One region of the Micromonospora sp. NPDC005299 genome, then DNA from elsewhere that is predicted to be linked to it. Evidence: riboswitches for the same ligand, from Rfam matches in the RefSeq annotation. Region 1 holds a riboswitch; each other region holds the start of a gene.

Evidence for each region. Region 1 has a riboswitch for cyclic di-AMP ahead of ACFYPD_RS18865 (C39 family peptidase). Riboswitches for the same ligand answer to the same signal wherever they lie in the genome.
Region 2: linked by a shared signal. The riboswitch ahead of ACFYPD_RS11445 (NlpC/P60 family protein) and the one ahead of ACFYPD_RS18865 (C39 family peptidase) in region 1 are both predicted to bind cyclic di-AMP.
Region 3: linked by a shared signal. The riboswitch ahead of ACFYPD_RS07850 (transglycosylase family protein) and the one ahead of ACFYPD_RS18865 (C39 family peptidase) in region 1 are both predicted to bind cyclic di-AMP.

The regions. Positions count from the first base shown of each region.
Region 1 is NZ_JBIAKG010000006.1:129,355-137,887, reverse strand. It holds gene ACFYPD_RS18885 (ABC transporter ATP-binding protein) at 1-387, shown strand, start outside; gene ACFYPD_RS18880 (D-ribitol-5-phosphate cytidylyltransferase) at 524-2,035, shown strand; gene ACFYPD_RS18875 (CDP-glycerol glycerophosphotransferase family protein) at 2,058-3,743, shown strand; gene ACFYPD_RS18870 (alpha/beta fold hydrolase) at 3,752-4,504, opposite strand; gene ACFYPD_RS18865 (C39 family peptidase) at 4,612-5,454, opposite strand; cyclic di-AMP (ydaO/yuaA leader) riboswitch at 5,655-5,796, opposite strand; gene ACFYPD_RS18860 (hypothetical protein) at 6,167-6,952, opposite strand; gene ACFYPD_RS18855 (hypothetical protein) at 7,108-7,515, opposite strand; gene ACFYPD_RS18850 (acyltransferase family protein) at 7,687-8,533, opposite strand, start outside.
Region 2 is NZ_JBIAKG010000003.1:419,811-426,330, forward strand. It holds gene ACFYPD_RS11430 (zinc metalloprotease) at 1-718, shown strand, start outside; gene ACFYPD_RS11435 (pyridoxamine 5'-phosphate oxidase family protein) at 806-1,351, opposite strand; gene dcd (dCTP deaminase) at 1,430-2,008, shown strand; gene ACFYPD_RS11445 (NlpC/P60 family protein) at 2,080-3,117, opposite strand; cyclic di-AMP (ydaO/yuaA leader) riboswitch at 3,131-3,266, opposite strand; gene ACFYPD_RS11450 (N-acetylmuramoyl-L-alanine amidase) at 3,524-5,521, shown strand; gene ACFYPD_RS11455 (NlpC/P60 family protein) at 5,595-6,520, opposite strand, start outside.
Region 3 is NZ_JBIAKG010000002.1:532,366-540,898, forward strand. It holds gene htpG (molecular chaperone HtpG) at 1-1,357, shown strand, start outside; gene ACFYPD_RS07835 (SDR family oxidoreductase) at 1,412-2,110, opposite strand; gene ACFYPD_RS07840 (helix-turn-helix domain-containing protein) at 2,143-2,613, opposite strand; gene ACFYPD_RS07845 (LLM class flavin-dependent oxidoreductase) at 2,688-4,256, opposite strand; cyclic di-AMP (ydaO/yuaA leader) riboswitch at 4,596-4,769, shown strand; gene ACFYPD_RS07850 (transglycosylase family protein) at 4,769-5,464, shown strand; gene ACFYPD_RS07855 (YbaB/EbfC family DNA-binding protein) at 5,602-6,063, shown strand; gene ACFYPD_RS07860 (M4 family metallopeptidase) at 6,165-8,225, opposite strand.

The sequences.
Region 1 (8,533 bases):
GGCATGCCGCCGGAGGAGGTCAAGCGGCTGGCGCCGGAGATCATCGACTTCTCCGGGATCAACGAGCGGGGCGACTTCGCCTCGCTGCCGATGCGCACCTACTCCTCCGGCATGGGCGCCCGGCTGCGCTTCGCCATCTCCTCCGCGAAGAAGCACGACGTGCTACTCATCGACGAGGCGCTGGCCACCGGCGACCGGAAGTTCCGGGCCCGCAGCGAGGAGCGGGTGCGGGAGCTGCGCGACGGCGCCGGCACCGTCTTCCTGGTCAGCCACTCCATCGGCTCGATCCGGGACACCTGCGAGCGGACCATCTGGCTGGAGAGCGGCGTCCTGAAGATGGACGGCCCCACCCAGGAGGTCTGCGACGCCTACGAGAACCAGAAGTAGCCGTCCGGAGCGCACCGGGTCCGGGCTCGCCCGGGTCGGTGCGCTCCGTCGTACGCGTTAAGGTTTCCCTCGGCGCCGCCCAAAATTCACCACCCGGTCACCGACGCCCCAAACCCCGCAGAAGTGAGGAACGGCAATGACGCAGGACCGCACCCCCGCACCGGACGCCGCGCCGGCGAGCCCGGCACCCTGGCGCCCCTCGCGGACGGTGGCCGTGATCCTCGCCGGGGGGACCGGGACGCGTCTCGGGCTGGGCATCCCGAAGCAGCTGCTGAAGATCGCCGGCAAGCCGATCATCGAGCACACCCTGGCCGTGTTCGATGCCGCGCCGGAGATCGACGAGATCATCGTGCTGATGGCCGCCGGCCACGTGCCCGACGCGCAGCGGATCGTCGCCAACGCGGGCTTCCGCAAGGTCAGCAAGGTGATCGAGGGCGGGGACACCCGCAACGACACCACCCGGATCGCGCTGGACGCGGCCGGCGAGGGCGACGTCAACATCCTCTTCCACGACGCGGTGCGCCCGCTGGTCAGCGCCCGGATCGTGCGCGAGTGCGTAAACGCGCTCTGGACCTACTCGGCGGTGGACGTGGCAATCCCGTCCGCCGACACGATCATCCAGGTCGACCAGGACGAGTGCATCACCGACATCCCGGTCCGCGCCACCCTGCGCCGCGGCCAGACCCCGCAGGCGTTCCGCTCCGGCACCATCCGTGAGGCGTACCGGCGGGCCGAGGGCGACCCGGACTTCGCCGCCACCGACGACTGCGGCGTGGTGCTGCGCTACCTGCCCGGCACGCCGATCAAGGTGATCGACGGCTCGGACGAGAACATCAAGGTGACCCATCCGGTCGACGTGCACCTGGCGGACAAGCTCTTCCAGCTCGCCGCCGCCCAGGTGCCCAAGGTCAGCGACCACCGCGGCTACACCGAGGAGCTGACCGGCCGGACCATCGTGGTCTTCGGCGGCAGCTACGGCATCGGCCACGACCTCACCGAACTGGCCCGCCGCTACGGCGCCCAGGTCTTCCCGTTCAGCCGCTCCACCACCGGCACGCACGTCGAGCGGGCCGAGGACGTCGCCGCCGCGCTGAAGACCGCCTTCGAGGCGACCGGCCGGATCGACCACGTGGTGGTCACCGCCGGGATCCTGGAGAAGGGCGCCCTGGCGGAGATGGACGAGGAGACGATGGACCGCCTCCTGCACGTCAACTTCGTCGGCCCGGTCACCATCGCCCGGCAGTCGCTGCCCTACCTCCAGCAGACCAAGGGCCAGCTGCTCCTCTACACCTCCAGCTCCTACACCCGGGGCCGGGCGCGCTACGCGCTCTACTCGGCCACCAAGGCCGCGCTGGTCAACCTGACCCAGGCGCTCGCCGACGAGTGGGCCGAATTCGGCGTACGGGTCAACTGCGTCAACCCGGAGCGCACCGCCACCCCGATGCGCACCAAGGCGTTCGGCGAGGAGCCGGAGCACACGCTGCTCTCCGCCGAGGCGGTCGCCCAGGCCTCCCTGGACGTGCTGATCTCGGAGCTGACCGGTCAGGTGATCGACGTCCGCCGGGCGCCCGGCGAGCCGGTGGCGGCGGTGCCCGCCCAGGCCGGCGCACAGCAGTCCGAGCAGCTGCCCACCGGCATCGACGCCTGAGCCGCGGGACGGGACGAGCCAGATGCGCGGTGACCTGGTCCGGAAGCTGCTCGCCCGGATGCTGACCACCGGGCTGGCGGTGCTGGCCTTCCTCGTCGTCGCGCTCACCGGGGCGACCGGCTGGGGGCTGACGGTCGCGGTCGCCGCGCTCGCCGCCGCCGCCTGGGAGCGCCGGGTCCGGCCGACCGCCGACGGCCTCGCCGAGTCGGTGCTGGTCGCCGCCGGCATCCTGGTCGGCTACGCCCGCCGGCTCGACGCCGGCTTCGACCCGGCGCTGGCGGCCACCGCGCTGGTCCTGCTCGGCCTGGTGCTGCTGGTCGGGCCGCTGCGCGACGCCGGCGCGCTGGAGATCCGGGCGGCCAACCTGCCGGTCCGGTCCTGGACCCCGCTGGTCGCCGCACGGCTCGGCGACGCGCTGCTGGTGCTGCTCGCCGTGGTGGCGCTCGCCGCCGGCCTGGCCCTGCCCGCCTGGGTGGCCCTGGTCGCCGCGCTGCTGGTCGGGGCGGGCTGCGGCGCGGTCGGCCTCGACCTGGCCCGGCGCCGGTTCCGGCCGCCGGCCGGCGGCGGCCCGGTGGGCCGGGCGCTGCGCCGGCACCAGCCCGAGTTCCTGCTCTACTTCTCCGCCCCACCCGGCTCTGAGTACCAGGTCACCATGTGGCTGCCCTACCTGGAGCGGATCGGCCGGCCGTTCCTGGTGCTGCTGCGCGAGCCCGAGTTCCTGCCGACCGTGGCCGCCGCCACCCGCGCGCCGGTGGTCTTCTGCCCCACGCTGAAGACCATGGACGAGGCGCTGGTGCCGAGCCTGCGAGCGGCCTTCTACGTCAACCACGGCGCGAAGAACAGCCACTGCATCCGCTTCTCGCAGCTCACCCACGTGCAGCTGCACCACGGCGACAGCGACAAGGCGCCCAGCGCCAACCCGGTCTCGGCGATCTTCGACAAGATCTTCGTGGCCGGGCAGGCGGCGATCGAGCGGTACGCCCGGGCCGGCGTGGAGATCCCCGCCGAGAAGTTCGTCGTGGTCGGCCGCCCCCAGGTGGAGGCGATCGAGGTACGCCGGGAGCCGGTCACCGGCCTGGCCCACCCGACCGTCCTCTACACGCCCACCTGGACCGGGCACCACGCCGACGCCGACTACTGCTCGCTGCCGGTGGCCGAGACGGTGATCCGCCGGCTGCTCGACCGGGGGGCGACGGTGATCCTGCGGGCGCACCCGTACACCACGCAGAACCCGGTCTCGGCGCGGCAGCTGGCCCGCCTCACCGAGCTGCTCGCTGCCGACAAGGCCAGGACCGGGCGACCGCACCTGTGGGGCGCGGCGGCCGGCCGCGAGCTGACCCTGACCGAGTGCGTCAACCGCGCCGACGCGCTGGTCTCGGACGTCTCCGGGGTGATCTCCGACTGGCTCTACTCGGGCAAGCCGTACGCGGTGACCGACATGGGCGTCGACGGGGAGCAGTTCGTCGAGCGGTTCCCGCTGGCCGGCTCCGGCTACGTGCTGCGCCGGGACATGTCCAACGTGGACGAGGTGCTGACCGAGCTGCTGGACACCGACCCGAAGGAGGCGGCGCGCTGGGCCACCCGGGTCCGCTACCTGGGCGACTTCCCGGCCGAGTCGTACGCCGAGGTGTTCCTCGACGCCGCCCGCCGGCAGCTGGCGCCGGCCGCGGCCGCGCCCGCCCCGCGGCTCCCCTCCCCCACCGCCTGACCCGCCGGTCAGAGGTACGCGTCGAGCAGGGCGAGCACGGCCGCCGGATCCTCGACGTGCGCGTTGTGGCCCAGGCCGGGCAGGGTGACGACCGGGACACCCAGTTCCTTGAGCTGCGCGTCGGTCACCATCGGGTCCTGCTCCCCACGGGCCAGCAGCACCGGGACGTCGGCGGCGGCGAGCAGCGCGGGCAGCCCGGGCTCCCCCACCGCGAAGGCGGCCGGGTCCATGGCGAGCCGCCAGCGGCCGTCCTCGCGGCGCAGGCCCGCCTCCACCACGGGGTGATCGGGGGCGAACAGCCCGGCCAGCCCGGAGACCCGCAGGTAGCGGCGGGCCGCCTCGTCCCGGGTGGCGAACCAGGTCACCGGGCGGGCAGCCAGGTCGCGGGCCTTCTCCAGGTCGGCCGGGGACCAGACGGCCTTGATCCCGAGCCCGACCACCGCGTCGACCGGCAGGCGCCGCGACCGCGCGGCCAGCGCCAGCGCCACCACCCCGCCGAGCGAGTGGCCGAGCAGCACGAGCCGGTCGCGGGGGCCGAGGCGCTCGGCCACCGGGCCGAGCCCCTCGACCACCCGCCGGGCCAGGGCCTCGAAGGAGTATTCCGGCAGCGGGGGCGACCAGCCGTGCCCGGCCAGGTCGGGGGCGAGCCAGCGCCCCGCCCAGTCGCGCTCCAGCAGCGGCGCCCAGGGCAGCCACACCTCACCGGTGGCGCCCATGCCGTGCAGAAGCAGCAGATGGCAGGTACCCGTCGCGTCGCCCATAGGCCGCAGTGTGCCACCGGACGGACACGACGCGCGAGAGCGGACACCGGCGCGGACGACGTCGGGCACCGGCTCGGTGGAGCCGGTGCCCGACGGGAAGGGTGCGATCAGGCGGAGTAGCCGCGGGTGCCGGCCCAGTTCGCCAGGTCGATGGTGCTGACCCAGTACGCGGGCAGCGCCGGGTTCGCCGAGTCGGCGATCCGGACGGTCCGGCCGTTGTTCTTGTAGCCGACCACGGCGATGTAGTGGCCGCCCGGGAACGAGTGCCAGCCGCCGTCGGTGTCGGTGGCGTCGCCGGCCACGTTGACCACCACGCCCCGGCCGTCGGTGATCGCCTTGACCACGTCCGCCTGGAGCTGGTCGATCTCGGCCGGGCTCGCCGAGCCGCCGAACATGTGGGTCCGGTACGGGTTGCCCTTGACCATCTGGTTCAGGCCCCGGGTGGTGTCCTCGGCGGAGTTGGTGCCGTTCTCGGTGGTGCCGAGCGGGCCGGCCATCGCTTCCTGGGTGGTCTCGACGCCGCTCGCGCTGAGCGCGTTCCGCACCGCAGCCGGGCCGCAGTTCCAGTACTGGTTCTGCGCCTGGTACTCGTAGTCGAGGACCTTGGTCGACGGCGGCTTCGGCTTCGCCTTCGGGGTGGTGTCCGGGTCGGTGGTGGCCTTGGCCGCGGCCTTCGCGGTCGACGGCGACGCGCTCGGCGAGGCGGACGGCGCCGGGACGGCGACCCGGGCCTCGCCCCGGCTGGCGACCTCACCGAGCCGCGAGCCCAGCTCGGCGACCGCGGCGGTGTTCTCCTGGTGGACCGGGGCGTCGTCGGTGGCGGTGAGGGCGGCGCTGGTGCCGCCGGCCAGCACGAGCGCCGCGGCCGAGCCGGCGATGATCTGGTACGGGCGTTCGGTCACGAGACGCCGCAGTTGACGCTTCAGGTGATGCTTCACGGGTTCCTCCACGGGGGCGTGCGCGGCACACACCGGCCCCACGCGCGGAGGAACTCACGCGCGCTGGCGGGGCGGGTCGCCGCGGAAAGGGAGCGCCCGGCGGGCCGGGCGGTCGGGGCGGTTGCCGGGTTTGGTCGCCGTTAGGCGAGCGCCGGCACCACGATGCCGTGGAGGCGGGGGGACGAGCGGGGGGTGGTGTGCACGAGGAATGGCACTCCTTCCGTGGCCGCCGACCGGGTTAGCTGACGGATTCGGGCGGGAAGTACGCCCTACCGCGGGCCGTGGCCCGCGGATTCACCCCGGTGTTGCTGTGGGTCCCCGGTTCGTGAGAGCACGATTAGGCGGGTCGGCGCGGCGTCGCCACTTGCGATCGGAAACCGCTCCGGACGCGCCGACACTACCGGTGGGTACCTCGCCTGCCAAGCGCTCCCACCTGCGTAAACCTCGTGCACCACTACGGATATCGGAACACTCGGTCACTGACTTCACTCAATGGGACGAGCAGTTACGGTGGCACCGCCCGGCAGAAAGCGGACATCCGGTGGCGACCGACCCGGAATTGCGGGGGTCGATCGCCCGGCCTGCCCCCGATGACCGTTTCCGCGGTGTGGTGACCGGGCTCACCGTATTCGGGTAACGATTCGGTCGACTCCGCTCCCGTCGGATGACACCGGGTCGGGCCGGCGGTGGCGCCGACGGGTCTCACCGCGAGCTGGCCCAGGCGTCAGCCAGCACGCGCGGGGCGCCAGCGGGCGCCGGGCACGGCCGCCGGCACCGGGATCCGGGTCGTCGCCGCGTCGTCCCGGCCCTCCACCGAGGCGACGGCGTGGCCCGCGGGGTGGCGCGCGGCGGCCGCCGCGTGGGACTCGGCGGCCAGGGTTCGCGCCGCCTCCGCGGCCGACTCGGCGTCCCGCCAGGCCCGCCGCTCCCGCTCGGCGGCCGCCGCCCAGGTGGCCCGGCGGCCCTCGCGTACGGCCCGGGCCAGGACGATCTCCTGCTCGGCCGGGTGCCGGCGCGGGTTCCACCCGTTGCGGTGGGCCAGCACGTCGGCGAGTTGCCGGGCGGTCAGGTCGCCCCGCCAGTGCGCCGTCATCGCGGCGTGGTGCAGCCAGCGCTCCCGGGCCGCGTACTCGGCCGGCGTGCGCGGGGTGTGCGGCGCGGGCAGGGCGGCCGCGTTGGCGAAGCGACGGGCGGAGGTCTCGGCCTCGTCGTACGCCCGCCAGGCGCGGTCGGCCTCGTCGTGGGCGGTCAGCCACTGTTCCCGGCGCCGCCGGGCGGTCTGCGCGGCCCCGGCGGCGGCCACCGCCACCTCGTCGGCGTACCGGCGCAGGTCGGCCCGGCGGGCGGCCTCCTCGGCGGCCGGGTCGGGGGGCGGATCAGATGCGGCGTCCCGCTCGGGGCGGGCGACCAGCACGGCGAGCAGGCCGAGCGCGAGCAGGAGCAGGGCCGACCAGATCGCGGCGGCCTCGGGGACCTCGGTCAGGAAGTGGTAGAGAACGGTCTGCGGCATGGTCGGCACCTCACGGAGGAAGACGTGACGGAGAGGTCCGCACGACCCGTGACAGCGGCGGGGCGCTCCGGGCAAGGGCGCGGCCGGCCGACGGGCGGGTGCGGGGTGAGGTTCGGTGCGTGCGGCGGGCGCGGGCCGACGGCCCGCGGGCGGGGTCAGCGGACGGGCGGGGCCCGGGAGCCGACGGTGCCCGGGAGCAGCCCGGTCAGAACGAGCGGCCGGTCCGCCACGCGGGTCACGGCCGCGGGCGCCGCGACCGGCCCGGGCGCGCCGGCCGGCACGGCCGGCGTGTCGACGGCTGCGTCGCCCCGGAGGTCCTGCCCGGTGACGGCGGCGGTGTGGTCGACGCCGACCCGGAAATCCTGCTCGGCGGCGCCGGCTCGGAGGGTCGGACCCTCGACGGGGGCTACCACGGTAGGTGCCACCGGTGCGGTCGCGGCCCCGCCGATCGGCAGCGTGGCCGCGCCGAACGAGCAGGCGACGAGCACGGCCAGGGTGGCCAGTGTCCGGGCCGTCCAGCGCGCCACCCACCACACGGGACAGGTGAGCGCGATCGGCAGCACGGGTACAAACTACCGCCGAAGCCGCCACATCGCACCGTCGCCGGGCGTGTCGCGACTGCGCGGAACACGGCACCGGCCAGGGTGGACAAAGCGCGGGTACGGGCGCCGGGACGGCGGGGCGCGGGTGATCAGTCCGGCCCCGACGGGCGGCGCCGGCGGGGCGCGCCAGACTCAGCCCGGGTCGCGCCGCCCGGCGTACTCGATGGGTCTGGCCGGGGTGTCGGGGGCCTCGACCGGCCCGGTCGGGGCGGCGCGCGGGGCGGGGACGCGCGGCGCCGGCGCGGCGGTGGCCGACGCCGGGCGGGCCCGGCGCGGCGGGCCGAGGCGGCGCATCATCGGCATCTCCACCCAGCGGTGCAGGGCCGCGGCGACCAGGAGGTTGAGCAGCAGGAAGGCGAGCACCACGAGCGGCCCCCACCACCCCCGCAGGCCGGTGCCCCAGTCGCCGGTGAGCCGCAGCACGGTCCTCATGACCAGCACGTGGACCAGGTAGAAGGCGAAGGAGACCTCACCGAGCCACACCATGGTGCGGGACCGCCACGGCGTGCGCCGGCCCCGCACGTCGGCGTCCGCCGCCGCGGTGATGACCAGCAGGTAGGCCGCCGCGAGCAGGGCCGCCCAGAACTCGGCGCGGATCCACAGCGCGGCGACCACCCAGGTGGCGACGAAGAGCAGGCTCGCCACGGTCAGGTTCGGGCCGCGCCAGCGGCCCCGGCGCAGCAGCTCGGCGGCGGCCACACCCAGCCAGAACTCGAAGGAGCGGGTGACCGGGAAGATCTGGGTGAACCACCAGCGGTTCTCCTCGGGCACCAGGAGCTGGGCGGGCCAGAGGGCCAGGATGAGCAGCGGCACGGCGACCACGACGGCCCACAGCGCGCCGGTGCGGGCCCGGCGCAGCCACGGCAGCACCAGCGGCAGGCAGAGGTAGAAGGCCAGTTCGCAGGAGAGCGACCAGCTCACGTTGTTGACGCTGTAGAAGTAGTCGCCGCGGGGGATCCAGGCCTGCACCAGGAAGAGG
Region 2 (6,520 bases), on a different contig from region 1:
GCGGGCGAGCTTCCGCGCCGGCGCCGGGGCCACCCCGCTGGCCACGGTGACGATCCCCGTCGTCGTCCACGTCATCCAGCGGGACAGCACCCGGGCCGGCGGCAACATCCCGGACTCGATGGTGACCCAGCAGATCGCTGTGCTGAACACGGCGTACAGCGGTGGCACCGGTGGCGCCGCGACCGCCTTCAGCTTCCAGCTGACCAAGGTGCACCACGTCACCAACGCCGCCTGGTACCCGATCGTCCAGGGCTCCTCCGCCGAGCGCTCGATGAAGACGTCGCTGCGCGAGGGCGGCAAGAACACCCTCAACCTCTACCTGGGTGAGTTGAGCGACGACCTGCTCGGCTGGGCCACCTTCCCGCAGCGCAAGCTGAACAGCATGGACGGCGTGGTCGCGCTGAGCGAGTCGCTGCCGGGTGGCACCGCCACCAACTACAACCAGGGCGACACCGGCACCCACGAGGTCGGCCACTGGCTGAACCTCTACCACACCTTCCAGGGTGGCTGCTCGGGCTCGGGCGACAGCGTCTCCGACACCCCGGCCGAGGCCTCGCCGGCCTTCGAGTGCCCGACCGGTCGCGACACCTGCACCGCCACCGGCAAGGACCCGATCACCAACTTCATGGACTACACCTACGACTCGTGCATGTACCAGTTCACCGCTGGTCAGGCGAGCCGCATGCTGACCGCGTGGAACGCCTACCGCGCGGCCTGACCGCCACGCATCACACGCCGGTGCCGGTCCCGTCCTCGGACGGGGCCGGCACCGGCTTTTCACGGCAGGAACCCATCGGGTACGGAGTCAGGCCGCGGGGCGTCGGGTGTCGAAGCCGTGCCGGCCCCGCCGGCCTTCCGGGGCGAGCGGGTCACGCCGGGCCAGGGCGGTCGCCCGCGGATCGAGCCAGACGCGCACCTCCGGCCGGCCGGAACCGGGGCGGGCCACCTGGTCGCGCCGGGTCAGCATCGCCACGTCGACGGTGAACTCGAACAGTCGCCAGTCGCCCTGCGGCGCGGCCCGGCCGATCCGGGCCACCCGGGCGACGGTCGCCGGGTCGGTCACCGGGAGGGCGCGGCCGGCCACGTAGGCCTCGTCGTCGCACTCCTCCGGCGGGAAGGAGTGCAGCGCGTAGCGGCCGTCGCGTTCGAGGTCGCGACGCTTGGGCGAGTCGATGACGAAGCACCAGAGCCCGTCGTCGGTGATGACCGGGGAGACGGGGTGCACGCGCGGGCCGCCGTCGGCGCGGACCGTGGCGAGGTAGCCGAAACCCGGCCCGTACTGCTGCAACAGGAGGCGGATCTCGTCGGCGAGTCGGGGCTCGTCGGCGGCGAATTCGGACCAGGAAGCCATGCGGACATTCTATCGAACAGGTGTACGAAGATGTAGTCCGACACGCAGGTCACCCGTACCGGTCGCTATGGTGTTCCGATGCTGCTCTCCGACCGCGACCTGGTCTCCGAGATCAAGGCGGGCACGCTCGCGCTGGAGCCCTTCGAGCCCACGCTGGTGCAACCGTCCAGCATCGACGTACGTCTGGACCGGTTGTTCCGGGTCTTCAACAACCATCTCTACACGCACATCGACCCGTCCGTGCAGCAGGACGACCTCACCTCGATGGTGGAGGTGCCCGAGGGCGAGCCGTTCGTGCTGCACCCGGGCGAGTTCGTGCTCGCCTCCACGCTGGAGGTGATCTCGCTGGGTGACCAGCTCGCCGGACGCCTGGAGGGCAAGAGCTCGCTGGGCCGGCTCGGCCTGCTCACCCACTCCACGGCGGGCTTCATCGACCCGGGCTTCTCCGGTCACGTCACGCTGGAGCTGTCCAACGTGGCGAACCTGCCGATCACGCTCTGGCCGGGCATGAAGATCGGCCAGCTCTGCATCTTCCGGCTCTCCTCGCCGGCCGAGCACCCGTACGGCTCTGCCGTCTACGGCTCGCGCTACCAGGGCCAGCGCGGCCCGACCCCGAGCCGCTCCTGGCAGAACTGGCGCACCTGGCCGACCCGCTGACCAACCGGAAAGCGGTAAAACGGGGGCCCCTTCCGCTACCTGAGGCGTCAGAAGGGGCCCCTCCTCACCACTCAGCCGGGGCGGCCATAGCTGTTGATCTGGCCGTCGTCGACGCGCTTCATCGTGATCGGCTTGCCGGACTGGGAGGCGTGCACCACCCAGCCGTCACCGACGTACATGCCGACGTGGTGCAGGTCGCTGTAGTAGAAGACGAGGTCACCGGCGCGCAACTCGCTCCGGCTCACCCGCCTGGTCACATTGTGCTGCTGCCGGGCGTTGTGCGGCAGCGAGACGCCGGCCTTGGCCCAGGCCGCCATGGTCAGGCCCGAGCAGTCGTAGTGGTCCGGGCCGGCGGCGCCCCAGACGTAGATCTTGCCGATCTGGGCGCAGGCGAACTTGACCGCGACGCCGGCCGGGCCGCCGGGGTAGCCGGCGGGGCAGGGCGCCGGGCGCAGCGGACCGCCGCCGCCGTTGCCGTAGACCTTGAGGCGCAGCTTCTGGAGCTTGACGATCTCGGCGTCGATCTGCTTCTTCTTGGCCGCGAGCTGGGCCTCGGTACGCGACAGCTCGGTGATCATCTCGTCCAGCGGCTGCTTCTTGGCGGCCAGCTGGTCGCGCAGCTCCGCGACGGTCCGCACCTGCTCCTGTTGGCGGTTCGCGAAGCGGTCGAGCAGTGCGAGGCCGTCCACCAGGTCGCTCGGCGACCGGCTGCCCAGCAGCGCGTTGACGGTGGAGAGGTTGTTGTCGCCCTTGTACGCGTCGGCGGCGAGTCCGCCCACCTGACCGAGGGCGGCGTCCACCCGGGCCTGGAGCGGGGCGATCTGCTTGGCCAGCGAGGCGGCCTGCTTCCGCTTGGCGGCGAGCTGCTCGCGGGTGGCGTTGACCTGTTCGATGATCGGTTCGAGCTTGTTCCAGTCCTGGTCGATCTGGCGCTCGATCTCGGCGACCGACGGTTCGGCGTGTGCCGCCGTGGCGCCGCCGGTCAGGACGACGGCGGAGCCGACCAGGGCGGCGAGGGCGGTGGTGCAACGGGACCAGCGGGAACGCGGCGTAGCCGTCGACCGGTCGACCGACCGGACCGACGGTGGCCGCGGGGCATGGTGTGCCACCGGGCTTCCGTACTCCTTCTTCCTGGCCGCCTACCGGGTTAGCTGACGGGTTCGGGCGGGAAGGGAGGCGCCCTACCGCAGTGGCTGCGGATTCACCCCAGATACCTGGGTCCCCGGCTCGCCCGGAGGCGACTCGGCGGTGTCGGACCGTCACCACCCGGGATGGACGGTGAAGCTCGCGGCCGACGATTGACCAGAGTAGAGAGCGTCGTTATCAATCCGCAACCCGAGACGCCGTGACACTCCGTACGTCCTGCCCGCCCGGAATGAAGGATTTCTTCATACGAGATTACTTGCTGGAAAGGTATTGACCCGGAGGGTGTGCGGGGTGAGGGTGAGGACGCAGTGACCCCCATCCCTGTCTGGAGGTTCGATGCACCTCTCACCCCCGCCGTCGGGTAGACGGATGCTGCTGGCGGCCGCCGTCGCGGCGGCCACCGCGCTGGTGGCGACCGGACCGGTGGCCGCCGAACCGCTCACCGCCCAACCCACCAGCGACCGCCAGGAGCAGTACGCCGCCGCCGCAGCGGAGTACGGCGTGCCGCAGAGCGTCCTGCTCGGCGTCTCGTACCTGGAGTCGCGCTGGGACACCCACCCGGGCCAGCCGAGCACCAGCGGCGGCTACGGCCCGATGCACCTCACCGACGCCCAGCAGGTCCTCGCGACTCCGGCCAGCGGCCACGTGGACGAGAACGAGGACCCGCGGGGCGATGACTCACGCCCGCTCACCCTCGACCCGGCCATCGCGGCCGCACCGGCGGAGGACGTGCTGCCGCAGGCGTCCCTGCAGACGCTCGACGCCGCCGCGGCGCTCACCGGCCTCAGCGAGGAGGGGCTGCGCACCGACGCGGCCGCGAACATCCGGGGCGGGGCGGCGCTGCTCGCCTCGTACCAGAAGCAGTTGGGTGCGCCGGTCGGCCCCGGCAGCGACCCGGCGGCCTGGTACGGCGCGGTGGCCCGCTACTCCGGCGCGGACACCGAGGACGCGGCGGCGGCCTTCGCCGACGAGGTCTACGACCAGCTCGGCCTCGGCGCGGCCCGGACCACCGACGACGGCCAGCGGGTGACCCTCGCCGCCACCGCCGTGACGCCGGACCAGTCCGGGCTGCACAAGCTGGGGCTGCGCCGCGCCGAGCGGCCGGACGGCCTGGAGTGCCCGGTCCGCCTCGCCTGCGAGTGGATCCCGGCCCCCTATGAGAAGTACGGCCCGAACTCCGGCGACTACGGCAACCACGACCTCGGCAACCGGCCGGCCCAGCAGAAGATCGAATACATCGTCATCCACGACACCGAGGGCTACTTCGGCCCGAGCGTGAAGCTGGTGCAGACGAAGACCTACCTGGGCTGGCACTACACGCTGCGGTCGGTGGACGGCTACGTGGCCCAGCACATCAAGGCCAAGGACGTCGGCTGGCACGCCGGTAACTGGTACGTCAACGCCAAGTCCATCGGTATCGAGCACGAGGGCTTCGCCGGCCACGGCACCTGGTACACCGAGGCCATGTACCGGACCTCGGCCAAGCTGGTCCGGCACCTGGCGCTGAAGTTCCAGATCCCGCTGGACCGGCAGCACATCATCGGCCACGACAACGTGCCCGGCACCACCGCCGGCACCGTGGCCGGCATGCACTGGGACCCGGGCCCGTACTGGGACTGGTCGCACTACTTCGACCTCATGAAGGCCCCGTTCCGGTCCCTCGGGAACGCGCACACCGGCCTGGTCACCATCGACCCGGACTTCGCCACCAACCAGCCCGCCTTCGTCGGTTGCAACCAGCAGCCGCCGGGCGTCCCGAAGCCCACCCCGCCGGCCGCGCCGTGCCCGCTGCGCGGCTCGTCCGCGGTGGTCCTGCACACCGCACCGAGCGCGACCGCCCCGCTGGTCAACGACCGCGGGCTGCGGCCGAACGGCACGCCGGACACCATGTACATCTCCGACCACGGCGCCCGCGCCTCGGCCGGGCAGACGTACGCCTTGGCGGACGTGCAGGGTGACTGGACGGCGATCTGGTACCTCGGCCAGAAGGCCTGGTTCCTCAACCCGGCCTCGGCGCCCACGGCCAAGTGGTCGACGGGCTTCGTGGTGACCCCCAAGCCGGGCAAGGCCACCATCCCGGTGTACGGGCGGGCCTACCCGGAGAAGGAGGCCTACCCGGCCACCATCCCCTTCCAGGGCGTCTCCCCGCTCCAGTACACCTTCGCGGCCGGCCAGCGGTACGCAGTCGGCGGCGTCCTGCCGAGCGAGTACTACCGGGCGGTCTCGTTCGACGGCTCCGCGCCGGACGACCGGACCGTGGTCCGCGGCGAGACCCGGTACGTGCAGATCCAGTTCGGCCACCGGATCATGTACGCGAACCTCGACGACGTGCTGATCCTGCCGTCCCCGATCGGCGCACCGAGGTAGTAGCAGCGGCGCTCCACGGCGAAGGCCCCCGGTCCGCATGGACCGGGGGCCTTCTCGTCGTTCGGGGGACGGGTCAGCTGACCCGGACGAAACCGGCGAGCGGCTGTGTGCTGATGCTCGACACCTGGACCGGCTTGCCGGTCCGCGGGGCGTGCACCATCACCCCGTTGCCGAGATAGAGCCCGACGTGGTGCAGGTCGCTGCCGAAGAAGACGAGGTCACCCGGTCTGGCCTCGGAGCGGGAGACCTTGCGGCCCTCGTTCCACTGCGCGCCCGTGAAGTGGGTGAGCGAGATGCCCGCCGCCTTGTAGGCGTACTGGGTGAGGCCGGAGCAGTCGAACGAGTTCGGGCCGGTGGCGCCCCACACGTACGGGTCGCCGACCTGCGCGCATGCCGTCTTGATCGCGGTACGCGCGGCGCTGCTGACCACGCCGTCGATGGCCGGGCAGCCCGCCGGGCGGATCGAGGTCACCGGCAGCATCGCGGTCAGCCGCTTGATCTCGGCGTCGATCTGCTTCTTCTTGGTCGCCAGCTCTTTCTCCTGCTTGAGCTCGGTGGCGATCAGCGCGTCCAGCTTCTGCTTCTGCCGGTTGTACTTGTCCCGGACGGCGAGCACGCCGGCGATCTGCTTGCGCTGGTCGTCGGCGAGCCGGTCGAGGATGACCAGCTGCTCGGCGAGGGTGCCCGGGCTGCTGTTGACCAGCAGGGCGCCCATCTCCTGGGACGGGCCCTGGATGTAGTAGCGGGCGGCGATGTCGCCGACCTTGTTCATCGCGAGCGCCGACTCCAGCTCCAGCGGCACCATCTTCTTCTGCAGGTCCGCGGACTTCTTCTTGTTGACCTTGAGCTGGGAGCGGACCTTGTTGTACTGCTCGATCGTGGGTTCGAGCTTCTCCCACTGCTTGTCGATCTGGGCGTCGATCTCGTCCACCGACGGCGCCGCGTGCGCCGGGGCCGCCAGCAGCCCGGCGCCGACCGCGACGGCCGCGACGACGGTGA
Region 3 (8,533 bases), on a different contig from region 1:
GCACCTCAAGCCGGCCGACGCCGAGGACAACCTGCACGACTACACGGCCGAGTGGACCATCCGCGAGATCGTCAAGCGCTACTCGGACTTCATCGCGTGGCCGATCCGGATGACCGTGGAGAAGCCCGGGGAGGACGGCGCCACCACCCGCGAGGAGCAGACGCTCAACTCGATGAAGGCGCTCTGGGCGCGCGCCAAGGACGAGGTCGACGAGGCCGAGTACAAGGAGTTCTACCGGCACGTCGCGCACGACTGGGCCGACCCCCTCGACACCATCCACATGCGCGGCGAGGGCACCTTCGAGTACGAGGCGCTGCTCTTCCTGCCCTCGCACGCCCCGCTCGACCTCTTCTCGCCGCAGGGCCGCCGGGGCGTGCAGCTCTACGTCAAGCGCGTGTTCATCATGGACGACTGCGACGCGCTCATGCCCAACTACCTGCGCTTCGTCAAGGGCGTGGTGGACGCGCACGACCTGTCGCTGAACATCTCCCGGGAGATCCTTCAGCAGGACCGGCAGATCCGCGCCGTGCGCCGCCGCCTGGTCAAGAAGGTCCTCGCCACGCTCAAGGGCCTCTCCGCCGAGGCGTACCGCACCTTCTGGAGCGAGTTCGGCCCGGTGGTCAAGGAGGGCCTGCTGGAGGACCCGGACAACACCGAGGCGCTGCTGGACCTGGTCCGGGCGGCCAGCACCCACGACCCGGCCGAGCTGACCACGCTGCGCGACTACGTCGAGCGGATGAAGGACGGCCAGACCGAGATCTACTACGCCACCGGCGAGAACCGGGCCACCATCGAGAACTCCCCGCACCTGGAGGCGTTCCGCGCCAAGGGCTACGAGGTGCTGATCCTCACCGACGCGGTCGACGAGGTGTGGGTCGAGCGGGTCGGCGCGTACGACGGGAAGACCCTGCGCTCGGTCGCCAAGGGCCAGGTGGACCTGGAGACCGACGAGGAGCGGGAGCGGGCCGAGGCCGAGCGGCAGGAGTACGCCGACCTGCTCACCTGGATGAGCGGCGCGCTCGCCGACAGCGTCAAGGAGGTCCGGCTCTCCACCCGGCTCACCACCTCCCCGGCCTGTGTGGTGGGCGACGCGCACGACATGACGCCCACGCTGGAGAAGATGTACCGGGCCATGGGGCAGGAGGTGCCCCAGGTCAAGCGGATCCTGGAGCTCAACCCGACCCACGCCCTCGTCACCGGGCTGCGCAAGGCGCACGAGCAGGGCGGCGACAGCACCGCGCTGACCGAGACCGCCGAGCTGCTGTACGGCATGGCGCTGCTCGCCGAGGGCGGGGAACTGGCCGACCCAGCCCGGTTCACCCGGATTCTCGCCGACCGGCTCGCCCGGAACCTGTAGGCCGAGCCGCCCGCCGGCCCGGGCTTCCGTGCCCCGGCCGGCGGGCGGTCAGCCTCACAGCAGGGCCGGGTAGAGGGCGGCGACGCCGCCGGAGAGGCCGGCGAGGACCTGGCGGGAGGTCTCGTCGGCGATGATCTCGTACCGGTCGGCCTCGATCCCGTCGACGGCGAGCCGGGCGATCTCGGCCGGGTCGGACTTCGGCGCGGTCACCCGCGCGGTCATCTCGGTGTCCATGTAGCCGACGTGCAGGCCGGCGACGCGGACGCCCCGGTCGGCGAGCTGCGCGCGGAGCGCGTTGGTCATCGACCACTCGGCGGCCTTGGCCGCCCCGTAGGCGCCCACCTGCGGGAACGTGATCCAGGACAGGGCGGAGAGGATGTTCAGGACGGTCCCGCCGCCGTTGGCCGCGATCCTCGGCGCGAAGGCCCGCACCACGGACAGCGTGCCGAGGTAGTGGGTCTCCAGCTCCAGGCGGATCTGCGCCAGGTCGCCGTCGAGCAGGTCGGCCCCGGTGCTCACGCCGGCGTTGTTGACCAGCAGGGTGACGTCGCCGGCCAGCTCTGCGGCGGCGGCCACCGAGGCCGGGTCGGTGATGTCGAGCCGCACCGGGGTGGCGCCCGGCAGGTCGACGGTGTCCGGGTTGCGGGCGCCGGCGTAGACGGTGGCGCCCCGGGCCAGCAGCTCGGCGGCCAGGTGCCGGCCGAAGCCCCGGTTGGCCCCGGTGACCAGGGCGGTGCTTCCAGCGATCTTCATGTCGTGCTCCTGAGGGTGCGAAGGGTGGGTCGTCAGGACGGCAGCAGGCCGGGCCCGGGCAGCAGGTCCACCTGGTCGGCCGGCACGTCGTGGCCGGCCGCGCAGCGCAGCGCCACGTGCACCGCCGCGCCGCAGTCGTGGTGGGCCAGCCGGACCGAGGGCTCCTCGACGGCGTACGTGTCGCCCCACTCGCGCAGGGCGGCGAGCACGGGCAGCAGGTCCCGCCCCTTGGCGGTGAGCACGTACTCGTCGCGGGTGCGCTGCCCGGGCTCCCGGTAGGGCCGCCGGTCGAGCAGCCCGTCGGCGACGAGCTGCTTCAGCCGGGCGGCGGCCACCGGCTCGCTGACGCCGACCCGGCGGGCGAAGTCGTCGAAGCGCCGGGTGCCGAACGACGCCTCGCGCAGCAGGAGCAGCGTGGTGCGGTTGCCGACCACGTCGAGCGCGCCGGCGATCGAGCAGTTGGCGGTGGACCAGGAGTCGCGCCGCGCGAGGAAGTCCGTCATGGGGCCGACGCTACCCGGCTGACTTAGGAAAACAAAAGCCAGCTATCTCACGCCGGCGCCGGGAATATTCCCCCTCAGAGTTGGCCGGCGTAGAAGCCGTGCCGGGCGAGGGGCTCGACGATCTCCCGCTCCTCGTACGACAGGTGCGACAGCAGGGTGTCGGTGAGCAGGTCCACCGCCGCCTGGAGCTCGGTGAAGTCGCCCGGCTCGCGGATCAGGTCCACCAGCGCCCGGTCGACGTTCTCCACCACCCCGTGGATCACCACGTGCTCCTCCTCGAGGCGGTCCAGCACCGCCGCGAGCCCCGCGTCGGCGCGGCGCAGGTGCGGGAAGATCGAGTTGTCCTCCAGGCCGTGGTGCTGGGTCACCACCGTGCAGTACGCCGCGCAGTACGCCCCCAGCGTCCAGTTGTTCTGCCGCATGGTCATCTCGTTCAGCACGGCGCGGGCGGCGCCCGGGGCGACCGCGCCGCGCTTGACCTGTTCCAGCAGGTCACGCACCTGTGCGAGCTCCTGGCGCAGGTGGTCGTGCACGTCGACCAGGTGCTGACCGGCGGCCTGCCCGTGGGGCGTGTAGAGGTGCCCGGCCGGTGCGGGTGGCGCCGCCGGTCGGGTGGACTCGTCCCACAGCCGGCGCGCGCTCAGCCGTACCCCCGGATCGGGGGTGGGAGTGACCGCGAGCGCGGTCGACCCGCCGGCCGCGACGGCGGCCTGCTGCTCCTCCACGGCGCGGGAGCGGCTGCCCGGCGTGGTGCGTTCGGCGGCGACCAGCTCGCGGACCGCGGGCGCCACCTCCTGGGCGAAGAGCTGGACGGCCCGCGGCTCGTCGCTGCCGAGGATGAACGTGGCGACGCCGTGGTCCAGGGCGAGCCCGGCCAGTTCCTCCACCCACTGCTCCGGCGGGCCGTCCAGGAAGCCGCCGGAGGACCGGGCGAAGGTGCCGGTGACGTTGAGCAACCGGCGCACCGCGCCCGGCTCCCGCCCGGCCTCCGCGGCGGCCTCGTCGATCAGCGCGTTCAGCGCCGGCAACTCCGCCGGGCCCTCTGGCAGGTACGCCAGCGACGGCAGCCAACCGTCCGCCGCGCGGCCGACCAGCCGCAGCATCCGCGGCTTGTACGCGCCGACCCAGACCTGCACCGGGTGCGCCGGGGCCGGCCCGCGCTTCGCCCCGATCACCCGGTAGTGCTCGCCATCGACCCGGACCATGCCGCGCCGCTCGGTGTCCCAGACCTCGCGGATCACCCGGATCGCCTCGTCGAGGGCGTCCACCGCCGCGCCGGGGGAGAGCCGCCGACCGCCGACGGCCTCGATCGCCTCCCAGAACGCGCCGGCGCCGAGCCCCAGCTCGACCCGGCCACCGGTGAGCAGGTCCAGGCTGGCCACGCTGCGGGCCAGCACCACCGGCTGGCGCAGCGGCAGGTTGAGCACGTTGCCGGCCAGCGTGATGCGGCTGGTGGCCGCGGCCACGAAGGACATCAGCGTCCAGGTGTCCAGGAAACCGGGCTGGTACGGGTGGTCCTGGAAGGTCACCAGGTCCAGGCCGACCTGCTCGCAGAGCTTGGCGCGCGCCACCACCTGCTCGGGCCGCCCGGCGCTCGGCGTGAGGAAGCCGCCGAAGGCCAGCTCGTGTCCGTGGTCGCTCATGCCTCGCCGCCTCGTGCCGATCTTGCGCGAACCTGCTCACGGTAGCCTCCCGCGTTGCCCGCCGGGCCGGGAACCCACCGCCCCGGGATCCGCGACGCGCGCCGTGGCCACTTGCCACGGTGGACCCGGCGCCGGTGGGTCGTCCTCTTCGGCCGGAGCGCGGAAACACCGCTGTGAGCTGCGAAAACACATCGTCGGCCGGGCCGCTACGACAGATCCGACGGTTCCGCAAGCCGAGGGACGGTGCCGTCGCCCAGCCGGGTGAACAACTTCACAAGAAGTGGGCGTTCGTCGCAAACCGTTCCTAACGTCGAATCCGTTCGCGATCGCGGACACCCCGGGCCGGCAACGCCTAATCCCGCCGCCGGCCCGGTGGTACCTGGACCTTTGGGCGGGAGCGGGGGACCCACACGTTCCTCGGTGCACGACACCTCGGGGTGAAGCCGCCTGCGGCGGCCGGGCTCCTCGGCCCGAACCCGACAGCTCACCTCGTCGGCGTGGAGGAAACCCACATGGCAACTGAACACGTCGCCCGTCATCGACGGACCGCGCAGCGTCGCACCGCCGTCGGGGCGCTCGTCGTCGGCGCCGCCACCGGCGCCGCCGCCCTTCTCGGCCCGGCCGCCCCGGCCAGCGCCGCCAGCGTCAACTGGGACGCCGTCGCCCAGTGCGAGTCCGGCGGCAACTGGCACATCAACACCGGCAACGGCTACTACGGCGGGCTCCAGTTCTCCCGGAGCACCTGGAACGGCTACGGCGGCCAGAAGTACGCCAGCCGGGCCGACCTGGCCAGCCGCGGCGAGCAGATCGCCATCGCCGAGAAGGTCCTCGACGGACAGGGCATCGGCGCCTGGCCGGTCTGCGGCAAGAAGGGCGGCTCGACCAAGAAGTACTCGGCCACCGACTCGGGCGCGAGGAAGGCCACGACGAAGAAGGCCACGACGAAGAGGGCCACGACGAAGAAGGCCACGACGAAGAAGGCCACCTCGGAGCGGTCGTCGCGTGGCGACCGGCCGGCCGTCCGCAGCGAGCGGCGCACCGCGCCGACCGCCGGCAGCTACCTGGTGCGGGCCGGAGACACCCTCTCCGAGATCGCCGACGCGAAGAACGTCGCCGGCGGTTGGCACGCCCTCTACGAGCGCAACAAGAGCGTGGTCGGCGACGACCCGGGCCTGATCTTCCCGGGCCAGAAGCTGCGCCTGCGCTGAGCCCCCACCGGACCCGGTCGCACGCGGGCCGGTCCGCCGCGCCACGAACGCCCGGCCGGGCCTCCCGGCCGGGCGTTCGACGTCGGGGCCGGTTGCTATCGTCACGGTGCTCGGAAAGACGTGAAGAAAGCGCGGATATGACCAACGACTCGTTCTCCGCGGCCGCGAGCCTCGACGAGCTGCTGACCAGGACGCAACAGGCGCTCTCCGCGATGCGGTCCCGGGCCGCCGAGCACGCCGACGGCGCGCCGGCCGAGCTGCTCCGGGCCGAGGGCAGCGCGGCCGACGGCCGGATCCGTGCCGTCGCCGTCCAGGGTGGCCGGCTGGAGTCCGTCACCGTCGACCCGGCGCTGGCCGGGGAGCCCATGGAGACCGTCTGCGGGCACCTCGTGACCGCCGTGAACGCGGCCCTCACCGAGCTGGACGCCCGGGTCAGCGCCTCGGCCCGGGCTGACGTGGACGCCCTCGCCGCGCGGCTCGGCGGCCTGCCCGAGCAGTCCGCGCGGGACATGGAGCGCTTCGGCCGGGCCATGGAGGGCGTCGCGGCCCGGATCCGCCGCGACGACGCCGCGGGTTCGCGCGCGGCCCGCCCGGCCTGACCGCGGAGCGGAAACCGCATCCCCGGATTGGCGGGGACTCACGGCGGAGACGACGAAGCGGCCGGCCGTCGGGAGGACGACGGCCGGCCGCTCCGGTGTGGTCAGCTCAGGGTGAGCGAGGTGTCGTCGACGACGAAGGAGGTCTGCAGGGAGCTGTCCTCCACGCCGGTGAACGAGATGGTGGCGGTGGTGCCGGCCAGCGACGAGACGTCGAAGGACCGCTGCACGTAGCCGGTGGCCTTGTTGAGGTTGGAGTAGGTGGCCAGGGTGGTGCTGCCCGCCTTCACGGTCAGCTTGTCGTAGGCGGTGGTCGTGGTCGACTCCGCGCTGTCGATGTGCAGCCAGAAGCTCAGCGTCGCCCGGCAGCCGGCGGGGATCGTCACCGACTGGGTGACGGTGTCGGTGTGCGTCGACCCGTAGCCGTCGAGCCAGGCCTTGTACGAGCCGCCGTGCGCGGCCTGGGCGGCGTCGTTCGTGATGACGCCGGAGCTGGCGCTCCAGCTCACGTTGCCCGACTCGAAGCCGGGGTTGGCCAGCTTCTGGCCGGTGCAGCTGCCCGACGGCGGGGTGGTCGTGGTGGTCGGGGTCGGCGTCGGGGTGCCGGTGCAGGTGGCCTCACCGGTCTGCGCCGGCACGCTGATCGCGGTCCAGGCGGCCTTGACCGCGTTGAACTCGGTGCAGCTGGTCGGGTAGAGGTTCTTCGCCGCCTGCAGCGTCCAGACCCGGTACTTCAGGTACGACGAGGACGAGGTCTTCAGCAGCATGGCGTTGTACATGATCTTCATGGCCTTCTGGATGCCCAGGCCGGTGACGCTGCTGCCGTTGCAGGTGGAGCTGGCCGGCTGGCCGTTGGTCGGGCTGCTGCCGTTGGCCAGCAGGTAGAACCAGTGGTTGCCGGGGCCCGCGGCGGCGTGCACCTCGGTGCCCGGGATGCTGCTGGAGTAGCAGTTGGGGTCGCCCAGCGCCGACGGGTTGTACATGTTGCGGATCGGGCCGCTGCCCACCAGGTTGACCTTCTCGCCGACCAGGAAGTCGGGGGCGTCGTAGCTGGACGGCTCGTTGGCGAACCACTCGGTGGACGCGCCGAAGGTGTCGGCCACGAACTCCTGGGTGCCGCCGCCGGAGATGCCGCCCGGGGTGTGGTCGTCGATGCCGTGGCCGATCTCGTGGGCCACCACGTCGAGCGAGCCGATCCACTGGCCCGAGGTGTTCTTGCCGATCTGGACCTGGGTGCCGTCGTAGTAGGCGTTCTGGTCGTTCAGGCCCACCCGGATCGGCCAGTAGCCGCCGTTGCCGTCGGCGCCGTTGCGGCCCAGCCACTGCGCGAGCATCTTGTGCTCGGTCTGCGCGGCGAACAACGCGTCGACGCAGCCGGTCTCCCGGCTGGTGGCGGTGCCGTTGCCCCAGACGTCGTCGGAGCCGCTGAACGTCGTGTTCGTGGCGGCGTCCTGGCAGCTCAGGTTGGTGACCGTCGGGTCCTTCATGGAGTAGGTGCCGCCCGACTGCGTGGTGTTCAAGGTCAGCGGGCTGGGCCCGTTCCACGCCCCGGTGCCGGTGCCGTGCACGACGTGCTCCTGCGTGCGCAGCACCGTGCCGGTGAGGGCGTCGACGTCGACCGTGAGCCGGCTCGGGCCCTCGGCGTCGGTGCCCCGCACCGTGGTCTCCCAGGCCAGCGCCGGCTTGGCGCCGAGGGTGTAGACGACCAGGTTGGTGCCCTCGACGGTGCTGACCGTCTTGAGCTGGGCGCGCGCGGTCTTCGCCGCGGTGGCCGAGGTCAGCTTCGGCGTGGTGGCGAGGCTGCCGATGGCCTGCTGCTGGGCGACGGAGGCGTACTTCAGGTTGCCGGCCGTGTCGGTGGCCAGCACGAAGTCACCGCCGACCACGGGCAGGCCCTTGTAGGTGCGCTCGTAGGGCACGTACTGGGTGCCCTCGGAGGAGATGACCGTCTTCTGCACGAACGCGTCGTCCGAGCTGGCGTGCAGGTAGGCGGGCCGGCCGGCGACCAGCGCGCGGGCCGAGTCGGCGGCGATCGCGCGGGCCTGGGCGGCGTCGGGTGCGGCGGGGCCGGGCGGCGCGGCCTGCACGGCCGCGGCGGTGCCGGCGGCGATCAGACCGGCCGCCGCCGCGCCGGAGAGCGCGACGAGGCGAGGTGAGAGCTTCAAGGGGGTTCGCTCCTGTTCCTAGGCGCGCCGCACGGAGCCCGGTGGGGACGGGCGGCGCGGTGTGGCGAGGCGGGGTGACGGTCGGTCTCCGAGGCTGCCGGCGTGGCCCCGGTTCGACAGATCGACCGTCGTGAGCCGCCGGGGTTCGGCGACTCGCTGGGGGCACAATCACACGGGCCCGGGCCGGGATCAATGGGTGACCCGGGCAACCGACGCCGCGCGGTCGCCGCGCCGTCGCCGGGAATTCAGGAAGCCATGATCTTCAATAGGCGCTGATCAGGCCGAATGTTCCCGGCACCGGACGACGG